4 regions of the Streptosporangium sp. NPDC023615 genome follow, and region 4 is predicted to be linked to each of the others. Evidence: riboswitches for the same ligand, from Rfam matches in the RefSeq annotation. Region 4 holds a riboswitch; each other region holds the start of a gene.

Region 1 (4,204 bases), on a different contig from region 4:
TGAAGCTGATCGGAAGGAGGGTGCCGGTGGAACTGCGTGAGGAGGTACGCCGCGAGATGGCGCTGCTGCGTGAGCGCATCCCCGACGTCAACGGGAGCATCGCGAGCAGCGTCGACGGCCTGACCATAGCGAGCGACCTGAACGACGGGACCGAGCAGATCGGCGCGCTCTCCTCGGCGTTGCTGGCCCTGAGCCGGCGGATGACGGGCATGACCGGCAAGGGCGCCTTCGAGGAGACGCTGATCTCCGGCACCGACGGCTACGCGGCCCTCTACGCCGCCGGCCCCACGATCGTCCTCACAGTGCTGGCGCGTCCGGGGACCAACCTCGGGCTGCTCAGGCTGGAGGGCAGGAAGACGGCGGCCCGGCTGGCCGCCGTCACCTCTCGTACATCGACGACCCAGTGAACGACATTCAGTGAGTGGAGGCAGGAATGGGCAACATGGACATCTCTCTCAAGGAGATGATGGCGATCGACGGCGCCGTCGGCGCGGTCGTCGTCGACTACAACAGCGGGATGGCGCTGGGCGCGCTCGGCGGCTCCAAGGATCTCGACCTCCAGGTGGCCGCGGCCGGCAACACCGAGGTCGTCAAGGCCAAGATGCGGACCATGGAGTCGCTCGGCCTCAAGGACGGCATCGAGGACATCCTCATCACGCTCGGCACCCAGTACCACGTGATCCGCCCGCTCACCGGCCGGAGCGGCAAGGGGCTCTTCATGTACCTGGCCCTCGACCGCAGCCGGGCCAACCTGGCGCTCGCCCGGCACACCCTCCGGAGCATCGAGGAGAAGATCGAGGTATGAGCCGGGCCGGCCCGCGCCCGGGGCGCGGGCCGCGAGGTCTCACCGCGCGGGGGCGGCGGCCCGCTCGGCGGAGCCGGTGAGCTCCTCGATCGCGTCGGCGAAGGAGGGCCAGAGCTCGCGGGGCAGGTCGTGGCCCATGCCGGGGAAGGTCAGCAGGCGCGCGCCCGGGATCGCCTCGGCCGTGGCGATCCCTCCGGAGAGCGGGATGAGCTGGTCGTCCTCGCCGTGCAGGACGAGCGTCGGCACCGTCAGCCTCGCCAGCAGCGGGGCGCGGTCCCCGGAGGCCATGATCGCGGCCAGTTGCCTGGTCGTGCCCGCCGGGTCGTAGGCCCTGTCGTAGCTCAGGGCGGCGACCTCCGCGATCCGCTCGCGGTCGGCCGGGTAGCCGGGCGACCCGATGACCTCCCAGGTCGTGACGGTCCGCCGGATCGCGGCCTCGCGGTCCGGCGCGGGCGGTGCCATGAGCGCCGCCATCGCGGCCTCGGTCGGGGGCGCCGCCTGCGGGCTGGGGGTGGACATCATCGAGGTGAGGCTGCGCACCCGGCGCGGGTGGCGGATCGCCAGCGCCTGCGCGATCATCCCGCCCATCGATACGCCGGCCACGTGGGCGGATTCCAGGCCGAGCGCCTCCAGCAGGCCGGCGGCGTCGTCGGCCATGTCGTCCAGCCGGTAGGGGACCCGGCCGTTCCAGCCCCCTCCGGGTCCTCCCGCCTCGTGCAGGTGGGTGCTCTCGCCGACGTCGCGGTTGTCGAAGCGCACCACGTGATGTCCGCGTTCGGCGAGCAGGCGGCAGAAGTCCTCGTCCCACTGGATCATCTGGGAACCGAGCCCCATGATCAGAAGGAGGGGTCGCCCCTCCGGGGAGCCGAAGGTGTCGTAGGCGATCTCGATGCCGTTCGCCCGGGTCCGCAGAGTCGTCATGGCACTCCTCCTGTTGATCCTGCGGAACAGAATGCCATTCTGGAATGGCTCCGGCACCGGCGGGTGGCCCCGGACGGGCCGGGGCGACCCGTCACCAGACGATGGCGCCCGGCTCCCGCACGGTCCATCCGGGGGCCGAGAGGGCGTCAGCCGTGATCTTGGGCTTGACGGACGCCGACATCGGGGCGGCGCTCACGCGCTCGGTCTCGACGGGCTTCTGCGGACGCCCGGACTTGGCCAGCACGGTCTGGGGCGGCTTGGCGGGGCTGGGGTCCTTGCGGCCCCAGGCACCGGTGGAGAAGGCCACGGGGTGGTTCTTCCTGCCCACGCCGTCGCCCCACCGGGTGATGACGTACTCGACGTCGATGTGGCCCATGCCGCCGTTGCCGTCCACGCCGAGCGTGCCGGCGTTGAACGTGCCGCCGGTCAGGTCGGCGAAGGTCTTGGCGTCGATGTCGAGCATGATGCCCCGGTTGGAGGGCACTCCGGGGCCGCGGTCGCCGACGAAGAACTTGGCGCGCTTGCCCTTGTAGAGGATGTAGCCCTCGGTGAGCAGCGGCCAGCTCGGGCTGGCGATCATGCCCTTCTGCATCGGCTTGCCACTGGCCGGCAGGCCGGTGTCGCCGGCGCGGCCCGAGGAGTCGTCCCAGAAGTAGGAGGCCGTGGTGGAGCCGTGGAGGAGGACGGCCTCGACGCCGTCCTCGGGGCCGGCCGCAGCGGGGGCGGTGGCGGCGAAGCCGGGGGTGGAAGGTATCGCCGAGGCGACACCGGCGGAGGCCAGCACGCTCGCACCGACGAGGGTGGCGGCGGCCAGGCGGTTTTTGTACATGCCGAAAAAGAGGCGCATGGGGAAAAGGCTCTTTCGCGAGGGAACGGGGCTACCGCGTGCGACACGCCGATAAGGGGCGCACGGGCGAGGACGGGCTCATCGGGATGAGGACGTAACCGGATAGATCCAGTCGTTACGTAGAGCGCCGCCGGGAGGTGCCGCGATCAGGCGCGGCGCGAGAGATGTGGGGGACGGGGGGCAGGGGGAAGTTTCAGGGGGTCGGCGCGGACAGGGGGTGCACCGACGCGGTGACGCGGTCGTCCATGAGGGGGTCTCCTCTCCATCTCGTCTACCGGGTTAGCTGACGGGTTCGGGCGGTGGAGTTGCCCTACCGCCGCGTGCTCGCGGCGGATTCACCCCGGAAATTGGGTCCCCGGTTCCCGTGGCCCTGAGGGCTCTCGGGATTCGACGTCGGCCGGTCGCTCCCTCTTGTGAAGGGCAGGTCACCGGCCGATAACAGGGGACACTACCCACGGAAACCAGACAAAGCAAAGCAAAGGCCACGAAAACCCCAGAAGATCTACCTAGTTGGCAAAAACTCCCCTAAAGCACTCAACATGGAGGTTTGTTCTCGGGCATGCCCCGCCGCCCCTCAGCCCCGTCCCGTACGGGGACGACGGCGCCCCGGACGCGTCCGCGATCAGTCCCACCAGAACGACCAGGCGTTCCTGCCCTTGATCTGCTCGGCGTAGTCGACGAGGGTCCCCGCGCCCTGGATGATGCTGTCGGGGCAGAACGTCCAGTGCTCCGCGGCGACCTGCAGGGCGTGCTCGAAGGTCGTCGGCGGGGCCGCGACGCTGACGTCGAGGGTGTTGAACCCCATCCCCACCACCCGCACCCCGAACCTGTCCTCCCAGCTCCGCACGACGGCGGCCAGCGGGACCATCCACTCGTTGTGGTTCAGCGCCCCCTGCCAGCCCATGACGGCCAGGGCGTCGGCCCCGCGCTCGACCGCGACGAGCCCGAGCGGCGTCCTGCGCTCGGCCACCAGCCCCGCGTACCAGTCGGCCACCACCCCGGGGTCGGCGGCGAGCCTGCCCGCGGGGGCCGGGCCGGGGCACTCCGGCCCGAAGGGGTCGAGCAGTTCGAGCTGGTCGACGTGGGCCCTGGCGATCCAGTCGGACCACACCTCGGCCATGAACGCCTCGACGTGGTAGTTGTCGATCTCGGTCGCCGCGTCCGGGGCGATCTGACCGGCCGACCAGGGCTGGACCGAGTCCTCCAGCAGCACCGGCCACAGTCCCGACCGCTCGTGCTCGGCCCGCAGCCGCGCCCAGTACTCCCCCGAGACCGTCACCTCACTGAGCCAGAAGGCCGGACGGTGACGGATGGCGAGCTGAGCGTAACCGGGGTCGGGCCAGACGAGCTCACCCGGCGGCAGGTCCACCGAGAGCCTCCGGCCCTCACCCCCACCGATCCCGCGGGCTCCGCGGGCTCCGTCGGCTCCGTCGGCTCCGTCAGCGAACAACTGGCTCAGAACGGGCGGAAGCTTCCCCTGCTCGCAATCGTTCATCTCTACCGATCCGATCCTGACCACGGATCAATTTTGGCCTGTCAAGCACCCCGAGGGACAGTTGTGCCCTGGACCAAGCAAAAATTATCGGTACGGGGCGGATCGCGGCGGACGGGCCTCGGTGAGCGGACCGGGC
Region 2 (4,204 bases), on a different contig from region 4:
GCGGCGGTGCCGCAGGCGAAGACCTCGGTGAGCTCGCCCGACTCGCAGCCGCGTCGCCACTCCTCGATCGACAGGCGCCCCTCCTCGGCACGCAGGCCGAGACCGCCGGCGAGGGCGAGGATGGAGTCGCGGGTGATGCCGGGCAGGAGCGTGCCGGTCAGCGCCGGGGTGAGCAGGCGGTCGCCGTAGACGAAGAACAGGTTCATCCCGCCCATCTCCTCGACGTAGCGGTGCTCGACCGCGTCCAGCCAGACCACCTGGTCACAGCCCTGCTCGACGGCCTGGCGCTGGGCCACGAAGGCCGCGGCGTAGTTGCCGCCGCACTTGGCGAACCCGGTGCCGCCGGGAGCGGCACGGGTGTACTCGGTGGAGAGCCAGACCGAGACGGCCTGGCCCCCGCCGAAGTAGGCCGCCGCAGGGCCGGCGATGACCATGTACCGGTAGGTCCTGGAGGGGTAGTTGACACCGAGCGCGGGCTGCGTGGCGATCATGAAGGGACGCAGGTAGAGGCTGTGTCCCGGCGTGGTGGGGACCCAGTCGCGGTCGGTCTGGACGAGCAGTTCCAGCGACTCGACGAACGTCTCCTCGGGCAGTTCGGGCATGGCCATCCGCAGCGCCGAGGTGTTGAACCGGGCGGCGTTGGCCTCCGGCCGGAAGGTCACGATCGCGCCGTTCTCCTGGCGGTAGGCCTTGAGCCCCTCGAAGAGCTCCTGCGCGTAGTGGAAGACCGAGGTCGCCGGGTCGAGGACGAGCGGCCCGTACGGGGTGAGCCTGGCGTCGTGCCAGCCCCTCCCCTCGGTGTAGTCGATGGAGATCATGTGGTCGGTGAAGACCTGGCCGAACCCCGGGCTCGCCATTACCTGCTCGCGCTCGGCCGTGGTGCGAGCGTGGTCGGAGAGCTGCACGTCGAAGCTGAGCTTCTGAGCGGTGGTCATGACGCGGATCCTTCTCTTGGTGTCTGGCTTACCCTTGCGTCCATTCTGCGTTGGACCGGGTAACGGGAAACTACTGCATCGCTGACGAAATCCGTCAGCGAGGCGGAAAAACCAAAACGCGCCCGGCGGCTCAGGTGAGCCGCCGGGCGCGTCTGGGTCGAGGTGGGCGGCTTCCTCAGCCGGCTACTCGGGCGGTGATGTCGTCGCCGATCTCCCGGGTGGTGCGTCCGGCCCCGCCGGCGGTCCGCCCGGCCAGGTCGTCGGCCACGGCGCGCTCGACGCGGGCGGCCTCGGGGTCCAGGCCCAGGTGGTCCAGGAGCATGGCGACCGACAGGATCGTGGCCGTCGGGTCGGCCTTGCCCTGGCCCGCGATGTCGGGGGCGCTGCCGTGGACCGGCTCGAACATGCTCGGCGCGGTGCGGTCGGGGTTGACGTTGCCGCTGGCCGCCAGGCCGATGCCGCCGGCGATCGCGGCGCCGATGTCGGTGAGGATGTCACCGAAGAGGTTGTCGGTGACGATGACGTCGAAGCGCTCGGGCTGGCCGACGAAGAACATCGAGGCCGCGTCGACGTGGCAGTAGTCGGTGCGGACGTCCGGATACTCCCGGCCGACCCGGTCGAAGGTGCGGGCCCACAGGTCGCCGGCGTAGGTGAGCACGTTGGTCTTGTGGACCAGCGTCAGCTTCCTGCGCGGGCGCGACAGCGCCTTGTCGAAGGCGTAGCGCACCACGCGCTCGACGCCGTACGCGGTGTTGAGCGACTCCTGGGTGGCGATCTCGTGCGGGGTGCCGCGGCGCATCACGCCACCGGCGCCCGCGTAGGGCCCCTCGGTGCCCTCGCGCACGACGACCATGTCGATGTCCTCCGGCCGGGCCCTGCCCAGCGGGGTCTCCACGCCGGGGAAGAGCTTGACCGGCCGCAGGTTCACGTAGTGGTCGAGCGTGAAGCGGAGCTTGAGCAGCAGGTCGCGCTCGAGCACGCCCGGGGGCACGCTGGGGTCGCCGACCGCTCCGAGCAGGATCGCGTCGTACCCGCGCAGCTCCTCCAGGACGCCGTCGGGCAGCGTCTCGCCGGTCTCGTGGTAGCGCTTGGCGCCCAGGTCGTAGGTGGTGGTCTCCACCTTCGTGCCGACCGCTTCGAGAACCTTGAGCCCTTCGGCGACGACCTCGGCGCCGATGCCGTCCCCGGGGATGACCGCCAGGCGGATGTTACGCGAATCCATGCCGTCACCCTACCGGCCCGTCTCGGTGCTTGAACACCGGTCTCATCCCTCGGACACGTTTTCCCTCCGGGAGACCCCTGATCATTTTGTCCAACTTTAGTATATGTTGACCGTTTCATGAGGTTTGGTTATGGTCCTCAGCGTTCAGATTCATGCCTAATTCGTCCGGATCATCCCTTATCGAGATGGACGAAGCCGGGGAACCACTTCTTGCCGGGATCCACCCGGGCCCCGGGAACCCCGCTCCCCGACCGGAGCGCGTTCCCGTCCGCCCGGCCGATCCCTCGGGGCGAGTCGGCGCGCACCCGCGCCGTAGGGCGGCCTCCACGCCCGAGCCCGACAGCTCACCCGGCCGGCCCCATGGAAGGAACGACCCTGTACAGCAAGATCTGCTCTCGCGTCGCGTCCGTACTCGTCGCCGGAACCGCGGTGTTCGCGACCCCGTCCACCGCGTCGGCCGCCTCGCCCCTGCCCGCCCCCGGGCCCGCCGCGCTCGGCATGCCCGCCCTGAAGGGCGCCCTGAGGGCCGCCTCCCTGCGCCCCGCCTGGCAGAAGGCCCTGACCTGGGCCATGTCCAAGCGCGGCACGCCGTACGCCTGGGGCGGCACCGGCCGCGGCGGCTTCGACTGCTCGGGGCTGATGCTCCGCGCCTACGGGGCCGCCGGGATCACGCTGCCCCGCATCGCCTCGGAACAGTACGGGGCGTTCTCGAAGAAGATCGCCTGGAAGGACCTGAGACCCGGGGACCTGGTCTTCTTCCGCGGCCTCGGGCACGTCGGAATGATCACGAAGCCCGGGTACATGGTGCACGCCCCGCGGAGCGGGGACGTGGTCAAGGAGGAGCGGCTCAGCGCCTGGCGGCGCGCCTCCTTCGCCGGCGGGGTGCGCCCGGACCCCGAGGGGGTCGAGCTGACCGAACGGATCGAGCGCGCGACCGGATCCGTCACGGGCCGGTGACCTGCCGTCCGTCACCGGCGGGTGGGCGCCCCTCGTCGCCGGCGGGCGCCGGTCTGCCCGCGGTGGCGTCCGCTCCGCCCGCGGGCGCGTCCGCTCCTCAGCCCCGGGTGGGCGAGCCACCGTTGTCGCGGCGGTCCAGGGCGGTCTGCAGCGCGTCGGACGTCTCGTTCTCGTTCTCGTCCGGGCGGTTCCAGGAATACATCTCGTACATGGCGGATCTCGTCTCGGTCGCGTGTGAGCGGTGAAGGTGGCCGAGACTCCGGTCGGGACTCGGACCGGGCCCGATGTCGCGGTCCGGGTCACGGACCGGCGGACGGAGGGCTCGGAGCCGGCGAGCGCCACGGACACCGTGGCGGGCCGCCGGCCTGCCCCTGTCGGGCCCCGCCGCGGCGGGTGAACGGTGCGAACACCCGGCGCATCCCCATCAGGGTACCCGGCACCGCGGGGACCGTCTCGCCCCGCGTACCCACTTCTCACATGCCGAGACGGCGGGCGGGCGCCGGCGCGACCCCCTCCCGGAGGCGGGGCCGCGCCGGCGCCGTGGCTCGCCCGTCAGTCGGTCAGGTCGACCGAGCGGCCGCTGTCGGCGCCGATCTCCGCGCCGATCTGGTCGATCACGTCGGCCGGGATGGCGGTGTCGACGGTGAGCGCGATCAGGGCCTTGCCGCCCTTGGCGTCCCGGGCCACCTGCATCGAGGCGATGTTGATCGAGTGGTCGCCCAGGATACGGCCGACCACGCCGACGATGCCGGGACGGTCGGTGTAGGTGAAGAAGGACAGGTGGTCGGTCGGCTCGATCTCCATCTGGTAGCCGTTGACCTCGACGATCTTCGTGATCTGCCTCGGCCCGGACAGGGTGCCCGAGACCGAGACCGCGCGGCCGTCGGCGAGCACGCCGCGGACCGTCACCACGTTGCGCCAGTCGGGGCTGTCGGAGCTGGTGATCAGCTCGACCGTGACACCGCGGTCCTTGGCCAGCAGCGGGGCGTTGACGTAGGTGACCGAGTCCTCGACCACGTCGGTGAAGACGCCCTTGAGCGCGGCCAGCTCCAGCACCCGGACGTCGTGGGAGGCGATCTCGCCGCGCACC
Region 3 (4,204 bases), on a different contig from region 4:
CCAGGTCAGGAACTGCGGGCCGATGAACACAGCGGTACGCTTGAGCGCGGCCTCGGTGCCGAGCCCGCCGGGCGGCAGGACGGAGCCGACGGGGACGACCTTGATGCCCATGACCATCTTGCCGACGGTCTGCCCGCCCCGCTTGAGCATGAAGAACTCGTAGGCGAAGTAGAGCCCCGCGCTGATCAGCGTGCTGATCACGGTGATGGCGGAGGTGGCCCCGGAGTCGATACCACCGGTGCCACCGGTGCCGACGATGATCGCGCCGAGCACGAGGCCCAGGATGAGGCCGATGACCAGGCCCACCACGAGCATGATGGCTATGTCGACGATGCGCGCCACCAGGCGCTGCCACCACTCGGCGAGCGGCGCGGGAGCGCCGGGCACGCCGCTGTACGGCTGCCCGTAGCCCTGCTGGCCGTAGCCCTGCTGCCCGTAGGCCGGCTGCTGGCCGTAGCCCTGCTGCCCGTAGTCCGGCTGCTGGCCGTAGCCCTGCTGGCCGTACGTCGGCTGCTGCCCGTAGGAGGGCTGGCCGTAGTCCGGCTGCTGGCCGTAGGAGGGCTGGGAGGCCTGCTGCCCGTAGGGCTGCTGGCCGTAGCCCTGCTGCCCGTAGTCCGGCTGCTGGCCGTAGCCACCGGCCCCGCCCTGCTGACCGTAGGAGGGCTGCTGACCGTAGCCGCCCGTGCCGCCCTGCTGGCCGTAACCGCCCGTGCCGCCTGTGCCGCCCTGCTGACCGTAGCCGGGCTGCTCGTGCGAGGACTGGCCGTAACCGCCCGTCCCGCCCTGCTGGCCGTAGCCGCCCGTGCCGCCCGTGCCGCCCTGCTGACCGTAGCCGGGCTGGCCGTAGGAGGGCTGCTCGTGCGAGGACTGACCGTAGCCGCCCTGCTGACCGTAGCCGCCCGCTCCGCCCTGCTGGCCGTAGCCCTGCTGCCCGTAGTCGGGCTGCTGGCCGTAACCCTGCTGGCCGTAGCCCTGGGCCTGTCCGGGACCGGTGTTCGGCTGTGAGGCCTCCGACCGATATCCCACGACCGTTACGTCGGGGTCGAGCCCGCCAGCGCCTCGACCCGCGTTGTGCTGTCCGTATTCCGGCTGCCCCGACGGTGTGCGATCGCGGTCGGGATCATCCTGTGGATACGGCGGCTGTCCGGTGCTCACCGCGTCACCTCACTTAGAATGCGCATGTGGCAGATGTCAGACGCACATGCTTGCTGCAGCACAAGGTATCGACATAGGAAAGAACAGTCACCTTTCCCCCTTGTCAGGTCCCAAGTCACTCGCGTCGGGCTCACGTGTCAGATGCAGCAGCATCCGGGTGTTGCCCAGGGTGTTGGGCTTGACGTGCTCCAGATCCAGGAACTCCGCGACGCCCTCGTCGTAGGAGGCGAGGAGCTCGGCGTAGACCTCCGGGGCGACGGGCGTGCCCTGGATCTCCCTGAAACCGTGCCGGGCGAAGAACTCGACCTCGAACGTCAGGCAGAAGACCCGGCGCAGGCCGAGCTCGACGGCGGTGCGCAGCAGCGCGGAGACGATCCGGTGCCCGATTCCCGCCCCCCTGCGGGCCGGATCGACCGCGACGGTGCGGATCTCGGCCAGATCCTCCCAGAGGACGTGCAGCGCCCCGCAGCCGACCACCTCCCCCTGCTCGTCGGTGGCGACCCAGAACTCCTGGACGTCCTCGTACAGCGTGACCGTGGCCTTCTCCAGCAGGCGCGGCCCCGCGCCGCCGTAGGTGTCGACCAGGCGCCGGACGGCGCGGACGTCCGGGGTGCGGGCTCGCCGGACGGTGATCCCGGCGGCCTCCGCGACCGCGACGGCGACCGGGCCGTCCCGCTCCACGCCCTCCCCGGAGCCGTGCCCCGGCCTGGCCTCGCGCCCGTTCCCGGCCCCGTTCCCGGGTCCCGCCTCGCGTTCGGCACCCGGCCCCGCCTCGCGTCCGGCACCGGCGGGGGCGTGCGTGACCGGCGTCGGAGACTGTTCCGCAACCTGCTCCATGACCGATCAGCGTACGTGCTCGCCGACCTTCGATTACGGCTCACCCCTAACTCCCGCACCACCCCTCCCATGTGACCCTTGGTAGCGGCATTACCACGCTGAGCACGGGAGGCCTCGGTGTGTCGCATTTCATCTTCGGTACGGTTCCGGAGCTGGGCCGACCGTCACGGGACCCGCGAAGCAGCAGGCAAAGGCCGCGCAAAGGCAACAATGATCATTATGAGATGTGATCCGTCCGTGACATTTCAGTTGCGAAACCTCTACTGAATTCAGGGTTCTGGTTGAGCAGGAACCACGCTTCGACTAATCTCCGTGCTCGATGTCAGAGACGTGAAAAAGCCTGACCCGCCGAATCTTCCGCAGGGAGAACCGGGGACCCACCGTGTCCTTGGGGGTGAATCCGAGTGCCACCGGCGCACCCGGTAGGGCTGCCTCCGGCCCGAACCCGTCAGCTAACCCGGTAGGCGGCCGAGGAGAGGAGTCCATTGGTGAAGCGCACGCGCGACCGCGGAGACGGGGCAGGCGGCGACGCCCGCCGTCCACGACGCGCACCGCGAGGGCTCCGCCGCCGCATGGCGGTCATCGGCCTGGCGTTCGCCACCCTCACCCTGGGCACCCCGCTGCTCCCGGCCACGGCCGACCCGGAGCCCAGCCTCAAGCAACTGGCCGAGCAGGCCGAGAAACTGCACAACGAGATCGAGACGCTCGCCGAGCAGTACAACGGCGAGCGGGTCAAGCTCAAGCAGGCCCAGCGGGCCGCGGACAGCGCCGAGAAGACCCTCGCCACCAGCGAGTCCGAGCTGGAGTCGCGGCGGGCCAAGGCCGCGCTGCTGGCACAGAGCAGCTACATGTCGGGCGGCCTGCACTCCGGTCTCGTCCTCACCCAGACCTCGGACCCCGACGCCTTCCTCGACCAGGCCACCACCACCTACGCCCTGCAGCAGCGCCAGAGCGAGGAGGTCGCCCAGGTGGGCCGGGCGATCGAGGCCGCCGAGCGGGCCCAGGCCGGCGCCAAGGCCAGGACCTCCGAGGTCAAGAAGCTGCTGTCGCAGATCGACGCCAAGCGCACCAAGATCGAGCGCCTGGTCTCGCGGGTGGAGAGCGACCTGTTCAAGGAGGTGCGCTCGCAGGCCGTCGGCAACCGGGGCGCCCGGGTGAAGGTCGACGCCCCCATCGTGGGCAGCGGCAAGGGGGCGGAGGCCGCCCGCTGGGCGCTGACCCAGCAGCTCAAGCCGTACGTGTGGGGCGCCGAGGGGCCCAACTCCTTCGACTGCTCCGGACTGGTCATGTGGGCCTACCAGAAGGTCGGGATCAGCCTGCCCCACTACACCGGCGACCAGTGGACGGCGGGCACGCGCGTCTCCAGAAGCCAGTTGCGCCCGGGCGACCTGGTCTTCTTCTACTCCGACCTGCACCATGTCGGGATCTACATCGGCGCGGGCCTGATGGTCCACGCGCCCCGGACCGGTGACGTCATCCACATCACCACGATCGACAACCGGCCCTTCGTGGGAGGCGTGCGCGTCGCCGGGTGACCGGGTGACCGGGTTGTCGGTGACCGGGTTGTCGGCGACCGGGTTGTCGGCGACCGGCGAGCCGGGTGGCCGCCGGAGCGGACGGGGGCGGGACGGCCGGGGGCCGAGGCGGCCGGGACGGGCGGCCAGATCAGGCGGCCAGATCAGGCGGCTAGATCAGGCGGCTAGATCAGGCGGCGGCGAGCCGCCCAGGCCACGGCCTCGATCGCGGTGGCGACTCCGATGCGGTCACAGATGCCCCTGAGCCTGCGCCTGACGGTCCGGCCGCTGATGTCGAGCCTGCGGCCCACCCGATCCACGGTGACGCCCTTGGCGAGCTCTGCCAGCAGCACGAGGTCGTCCTCACTGAGACCGATATCCCCCGTGCCCAGGGGGCTGTCGCCATGGCGTGAATCCACTTCGGGATATGCCATCAAGAGTCACTCCCCCCACTCTGGAAACCGGGCCTAAGGCGTCAGGAATGATTACCACCCGCCAGGAACGGTAAACGCCTTGTTCAAAGGTCGTCAAGTTCAACCCTTCACGGCGCATCCACACTATTGACATAGCAGGCTATACGTGAAGTACTCAGGATATGTCAGCGCCTTTGCGCTTAAGTCACACCCAGAGGTGGGCGCGGACCCCCGACCGTCCCCTGCCTGCGACGACGGGCCTGCCCACAGAACAAGATTTCGTCG
Region 4 (4,204 bases):
GGCGGGGCGGTCGCGGAGCCCAAGCCCACCCTCACCCAGGCGAGGAAGAAGCTGGCGAAGCTCAACGAGCAGGCCGACCAGGTCGTGGAGAAGTACAACCAGGCCTCGGAGAAGTGGAAGCGGGCCAAGAAGAAGTACCGGGAGCTCAACGGCGAGCTGACCCGGCGCGGCGAGCGGGTCACCGGGCTGCGCGAGGAACTCGTCTCGCTGGCCGTCAGCACCTACCAGACCGGCCCGGTCACCGGCTGGGAGAACATGATCGCCCAGCCCGATCCCTCGGCGCTGCTGAGCGGGATGGCCGCCGCCGACCAGATGGCCGCCTCCCGGGCGCGGGCCCTCGACGCCTTCAACGAGGCCACCAGGGAGCTGCGGGCCGGCCGGGAGGCGGCCAAGAAGGTGCTGGCCGAGACCGACGAGATCCGCGACGAGCTGGCCGAGGAGAAGGCCAAGGCCGACAAGATGGTCAAGGCGCAGACGAAGCTCCTGCGCGAGCTCGGCGCCTTCCGGACGGGCAACCCGGACAGTGCCGGGATCCAGTACAGCGGCTCCGCCTCGGGCAACGCCCGCGCCGCCCTGCAGTTCGCCTTCGCCCAGGTGGGCAAGCCCTACCAGTACGGCGGCACCGGCCCCGGCGGCTGGGACTGCTCGGGCCTGGTGCAGGCCTCCTGGCGCAGCGGCGGGGTCAGCATTCCCCGTACGACCTGGGAGCAGTGGAGCTGGGGCGCGAGCCGCAAGGTCTCGCTGGACGCCCTGCAGCCGGGCGACCTCATCTTCAGCGAGGGTCTGGGACACGTCAGCATGTACGCGGGCGACGGCAAGATCGTGCACGCCCCGCAGACCGGCGACGTGGTCAAGGTCGTCCCGATGTCGGCCTACGGCCGCCGTCTCGTCGGGGCCGTCCGCCCCTGAGGGGGCCGTGCCCCCCCGGCGGCTCTCGGCCGCGCGTGGGGCGGTCGTGCGTGGGGCGGTCGTGCGTTTCCGAGGGGGCCACGTCCCCGGGAGGGACTTCCCGTTCCGGGGGGGGGCGTCCATCGGTGCCGGTGAAGAGATCTCGTGCGGCGGCGACGATTTCAGCGCCTCGCGGGAGTCATCCCTACCGACCATCGGCCTCCTCCGGGCCCACGGAGGCGCACCGCACACAGGAACCGGGAGACGACGACCATGCCCACACCCACGACCCCTCAGCCGCTCGACCACACCTTCACCGCCCCGATCGAGAAGGACGGCGCCTTCGCCACCTTCGTGACCGTGCCGGGCTCGGCCGAGGTCCTCGGCACGAGGAGGGCCGTGAAGGTCGCCGGGACGATCGACGGTCACCCCTTCACGGCCACGCTCATGCCCTCGGGCTCGGGCCCGCACTGGCTGCCCCTGCGGGCGGAGCTGTGCAGGCTCATCGGCAAGCGCGAGGCCGGTGAGGAGGTGGCCTTCCACCTCGAACGGCGGCTGAGCTGAACCGCCGCCCGGGATCCGGGACGGCCGGGGCCCGGGACGGCCGGGGCCCGGACGGCCGGGTCCCGGCCTCCCGGGCCGGTCGCCGCAGCGATCCCACGATGTGATGAAGATAACAAAAATCGCCTTTTCCGGGATTGACGAGCCCGTGTGACGAGAGTCATATCTCGATCGCATAAACAGGCATCACGCAGCGGTAACGGCGGGATCAAGATGCCGACTCGATACTCCTTTTCGAGGAACCCTTTGCCGAAACGTGGCGATCGGAGTAACTTCTGGCTGCGCGACGTGCAAGCCATGCCGCCGCGGTGAACGACGGCCTCCGGGCCGTGTCCCTTCATAGAAATCCAACCGGCCGCCGTGCCCCCGCAAGGGGCGGACGTCATCGCGGTGGCCCGCCGAATCCATGCAGCCAGGAGGCATGGAACCGGGGACCCAAAAGGCCCGGCACGGTGGCCAGGGGTGAATCGGCACATTTGTGTCGTAGGGCATCTTCCAAGCCCGAATCCGTCAGCTAACCCGGTAGGCATCAGTGGAAGCACCAAGGAGAAATCCTGTCTACCACCTCGCGCAACCCCCGTCTGTCGCGCCTTTTCCGCCTTTCGCTGGGCGGCGTCGCCCTCACGTTGACCGCCTCGGCCGGAGCGGTCACCCTGGGGTCCACGGCGGCTCAGGCGACGACGGACAATCCCTCTGACATCTTGGTCAGCAGCCCCACCGGCGTCCTCGAGCAGGCCGGCGGCACGGAGGCGACGCGGGCCGGGGGTGCGAAGAGCACCGACCGGATCGCGAGGAACGTCAAGGTCAAGGCCAGGACGAAGAACACGGCCCCGGCCGCGGCGAAGACCACGATGAGCAGGGCGGCACTGCAGAAGGTCAAGGCTCTCAAGGCGGTCACGGCGGCCAAGAAGCAGGTCGGCGATCCGTACCGGTGGGGAGCCTCCGGTCCCGGCGCGTTCGACTGCTCGGGGCTCGTCCGCTACGCCTGGCGCAAGGCGGGCGTGTCCCTCCCCAGGATCACGCAGAGCCAGTACCGGACGATCAGGAAGAAGGTCTCGTGGAGCAGCTTGCGCCCCGGTGACCTGCTGTTCTTCAGCGGGAAGGGCCACGTCGGCATGTACGTCGGCAAGGGCAGGATGGTCCACTCGCCGAGCAGCGGCAAGACGGTCAGGATCGTGAAGCTGCAGGGCCACTACAGGTCCTCCTTCGCCGGCGCGGTCCGACCGGGCGCCTGAACCCCCGGGGCCGGGCGGGAGCCCGGACCCGAGCGGGTGCGCCGGCGTGCGACAGCGGTCCCGTCCCTCCGTCCAGGAGGGGCGGGACCGCTTCCGCGTGTTCGGCTACCATCGGCTCACATGTCCGTCCCGAACGGCTCCCCGCCGGGCGGATCCGTCCCGCGCGGACGCCGCGCCGTGCTCGCCGGGCTGCTGGCGCTGCTGGGCGCCGGTCCGCTCACCGGCTCGGGACCCCTCCCCGCCGACCTCCACGACCTCTGGCCGGACGGTACGACCGTCGTTCGGGGCCGGCACTCCACGGTGGCCGGCCACCGTGTCTCGCCCGCCGCCCTGCGGGACCTCGCCGCCAGGGCCGACCGGGCTCGCCGTACCGTCACGGCGATCTGGGGTCCGGTACGGGCACTGATCCTGTTCCCCGCCACCGACGCCGAGGCCGCGGCGATCGCCGGGACGCGGAGCACCCCCGCCCTCGCCTCCCTGGCCGCCCTGGCCACCGCGGACCGGGTGATCGTCGTGCCGTCCGGCTACGCCCGGCTCACCGAGGCCGGCAGGGACGTGGTGATCACGCACGAGCTCGCCCACGTGGCCACCGGCGCCACCCGCGGCGGCCGGGTGCCGATGTGGCTGTCGGAGGGCTTCGCGGACTACGCCGGGTACCGCGACGCGGGCATCCCCGTGCGGACCGCCGCCGCGGAACTGGCCGCCGAGGTGCGCGCCGGTGTCCTGCCCGCCCGCCTGCCCGGGACCGCGGACTTCGCCCCCGGCGCCGCGAGGCTCGCGCAGGCCTACGAGGAGGCGTGGCTCGCCTGCAGGTTCGTCGCGGAGCGCTTCGGGGAGAAGGCGCTGGTGAGGCTCTACGGTAGCGATGTCGGGAGCACGCTCGGCCTGTCGGCGGCCGGGTTCACCCGGGCCTGGCGCGACTACCTCCGGAGGGAACTGGGATGACGCTGAGCAGGACGGACGCGCCCTCGGGCACGCGGTCGGCCGGGTGGGCGCTGGCGGCGCTGGGCGCGGTCACCCTGGCGATCGTGGCGTTCACCACCCCCTGGCGGGCACTGCCGGCGGCGGCGCCCGCGGTCGCCCCCTCCCCGGAGCGGGACTTCACCGCCGAGCAGATCGCCCGATCCGAGGCGTTCGACGCGCTGGTCGGCGTCCCCGGCTACCTGTCGCTCGGCCTGACGCTGGTCGTGGCCGGAGTGCTGGTGGCCACCCCGCTGGGCGCCAGGCTCGCCGACCGGCTGCCGGGGCCCTGGTGGGCGCGCGTGCTGCTCGGCGTGCTGACGATCTCGGTGGCCACCGCGGCCCTGCGCTGGCCGCTGGGGATGTGGTCGGAGACCTACCTGCGCGAGTTCGGGCTGTCCACCCAGGAGTGGCCCGCGTGGGCGGCGGACCGGGCCAAGAGCGCGGGCGTCGGCACGGCGCTCACCGCGATCATGGTCCTGGCGGTGGTCGCGCTGGCGCGGCGCCACCGGCGCTGGTGGATCCCGGCGTCGGCCGGCGTGTTCGTGCTGACGCTGGGC

The links. A riboswitch is a leader RNA that binds a small molecule or an ion and turns the genes downstream of it on or off. The one in region 4 is predicted to bind cyclic di-AMP.
Region 1: linked by a shared signal. The riboswitch ahead of AB0G16_RS02675 (hypothetical protein) and the one ahead of AB0G16_RS25180 (C40 family peptidase) in region 4 are both predicted to bind cyclic di-AMP.
Region 2: linked by a shared signal. The riboswitch ahead of AB0G16_RS07105 (C40 family peptidase) and the one ahead of AB0G16_RS25180 (C40 family peptidase) in region 4 are both predicted to bind cyclic di-AMP.
Region 3: linked by a shared signal. The riboswitch ahead of AB0G16_RS06265 (NlpC/P60 family protein) and the one ahead of AB0G16_RS25180 (C40 family peptidase) in region 4 are both predicted to bind cyclic di-AMP.

The regions. Positions count from the first base shown of each region.
Region 1 is NZ_JBFABE010000002.1:267,358-271,561, forward strand. Features, by position in the region: gene AB0G16_RS02660 (roadblock/LC7 domain-containing protein) at 27-407, shown strand; gene AB0G16_RS02665 (hypothetical protein) at 434-805, shown strand; gene AB0G16_RS02670 (alpha/beta hydrolase) at 845-1,726, opposite strand; gene AB0G16_RS02675 (hypothetical protein) at 1,818-2,573, opposite strand; cyclic di-AMP (ydaO/yuaA leader) riboswitch at 2,827-2,976, opposite strand; gene AB0G16_RS02680 (DUF4253 domain-containing protein) at 3,196-3,942, opposite strand.
Region 2 is NZ_JBFABE010000006.1:139,699-143,902, reverse strand. Features, by position in the region: gene AB0G16_RS07115 (branched-chain amino acid aminotransferase) at 1-935, opposite strand, end outside; gene AB0G16_RS07110 (3-isopropylmalate dehydrogenase) at 1,111-2,157, opposite strand; cyclic di-AMP (ydaO/yuaA leader) riboswitch at 2,301-2,530, shown strand; gene AB0G16_RS07105 (C40 family peptidase) at 2,518-3,114, shown strand; gene serA (phosphoglycerate dehydrogenase) at 3,667-4,204, opposite strand, start outside.
Region 3 is NZ_JBFABE010000005.1:175,865-180,068, forward strand. Features, by position in the region: gene AB0G16_RS06255 (RDD family protein) at 1-1,026, opposite strand, end outside; gene AB0G16_RS06260 (amino-acid N-acetyltransferase) at 1,243-1,836, opposite strand; cyclic di-AMP (ydaO/yuaA leader) riboswitch at 2,329-2,475, shown strand; gene AB0G16_RS06265 (NlpC/P60 family protein) at 2,565-3,527, shown strand; gene AB0G16_RS06270 (LuxR C-terminal-related transcriptional regulator) at 3,692-3,859, opposite strand.
Region 4 is NZ_JBFABE010000041.1:37,453-41,656, reverse strand. Features, by position in the region: gene AB0G16_RS25190 (NlpC/P60 family protein) at 1-909, shown strand, start outside; gene AB0G16_RS25185 (DUF1905 domain-containing protein) at 1,162-1,452, shown strand; cyclic di-AMP (ydaO/yuaA leader) riboswitch at 1,836-1,993, shown strand; gene AB0G16_RS25180 (C40 family peptidase) at 2,151-2,684, shown strand; gene AB0G16_RS25175 (hypothetical protein) at 2,805-3,629, shown strand; gene AB0G16_RS25170 (M48 family metallopeptidase) at 3,626-4,204, shown strand, end outside.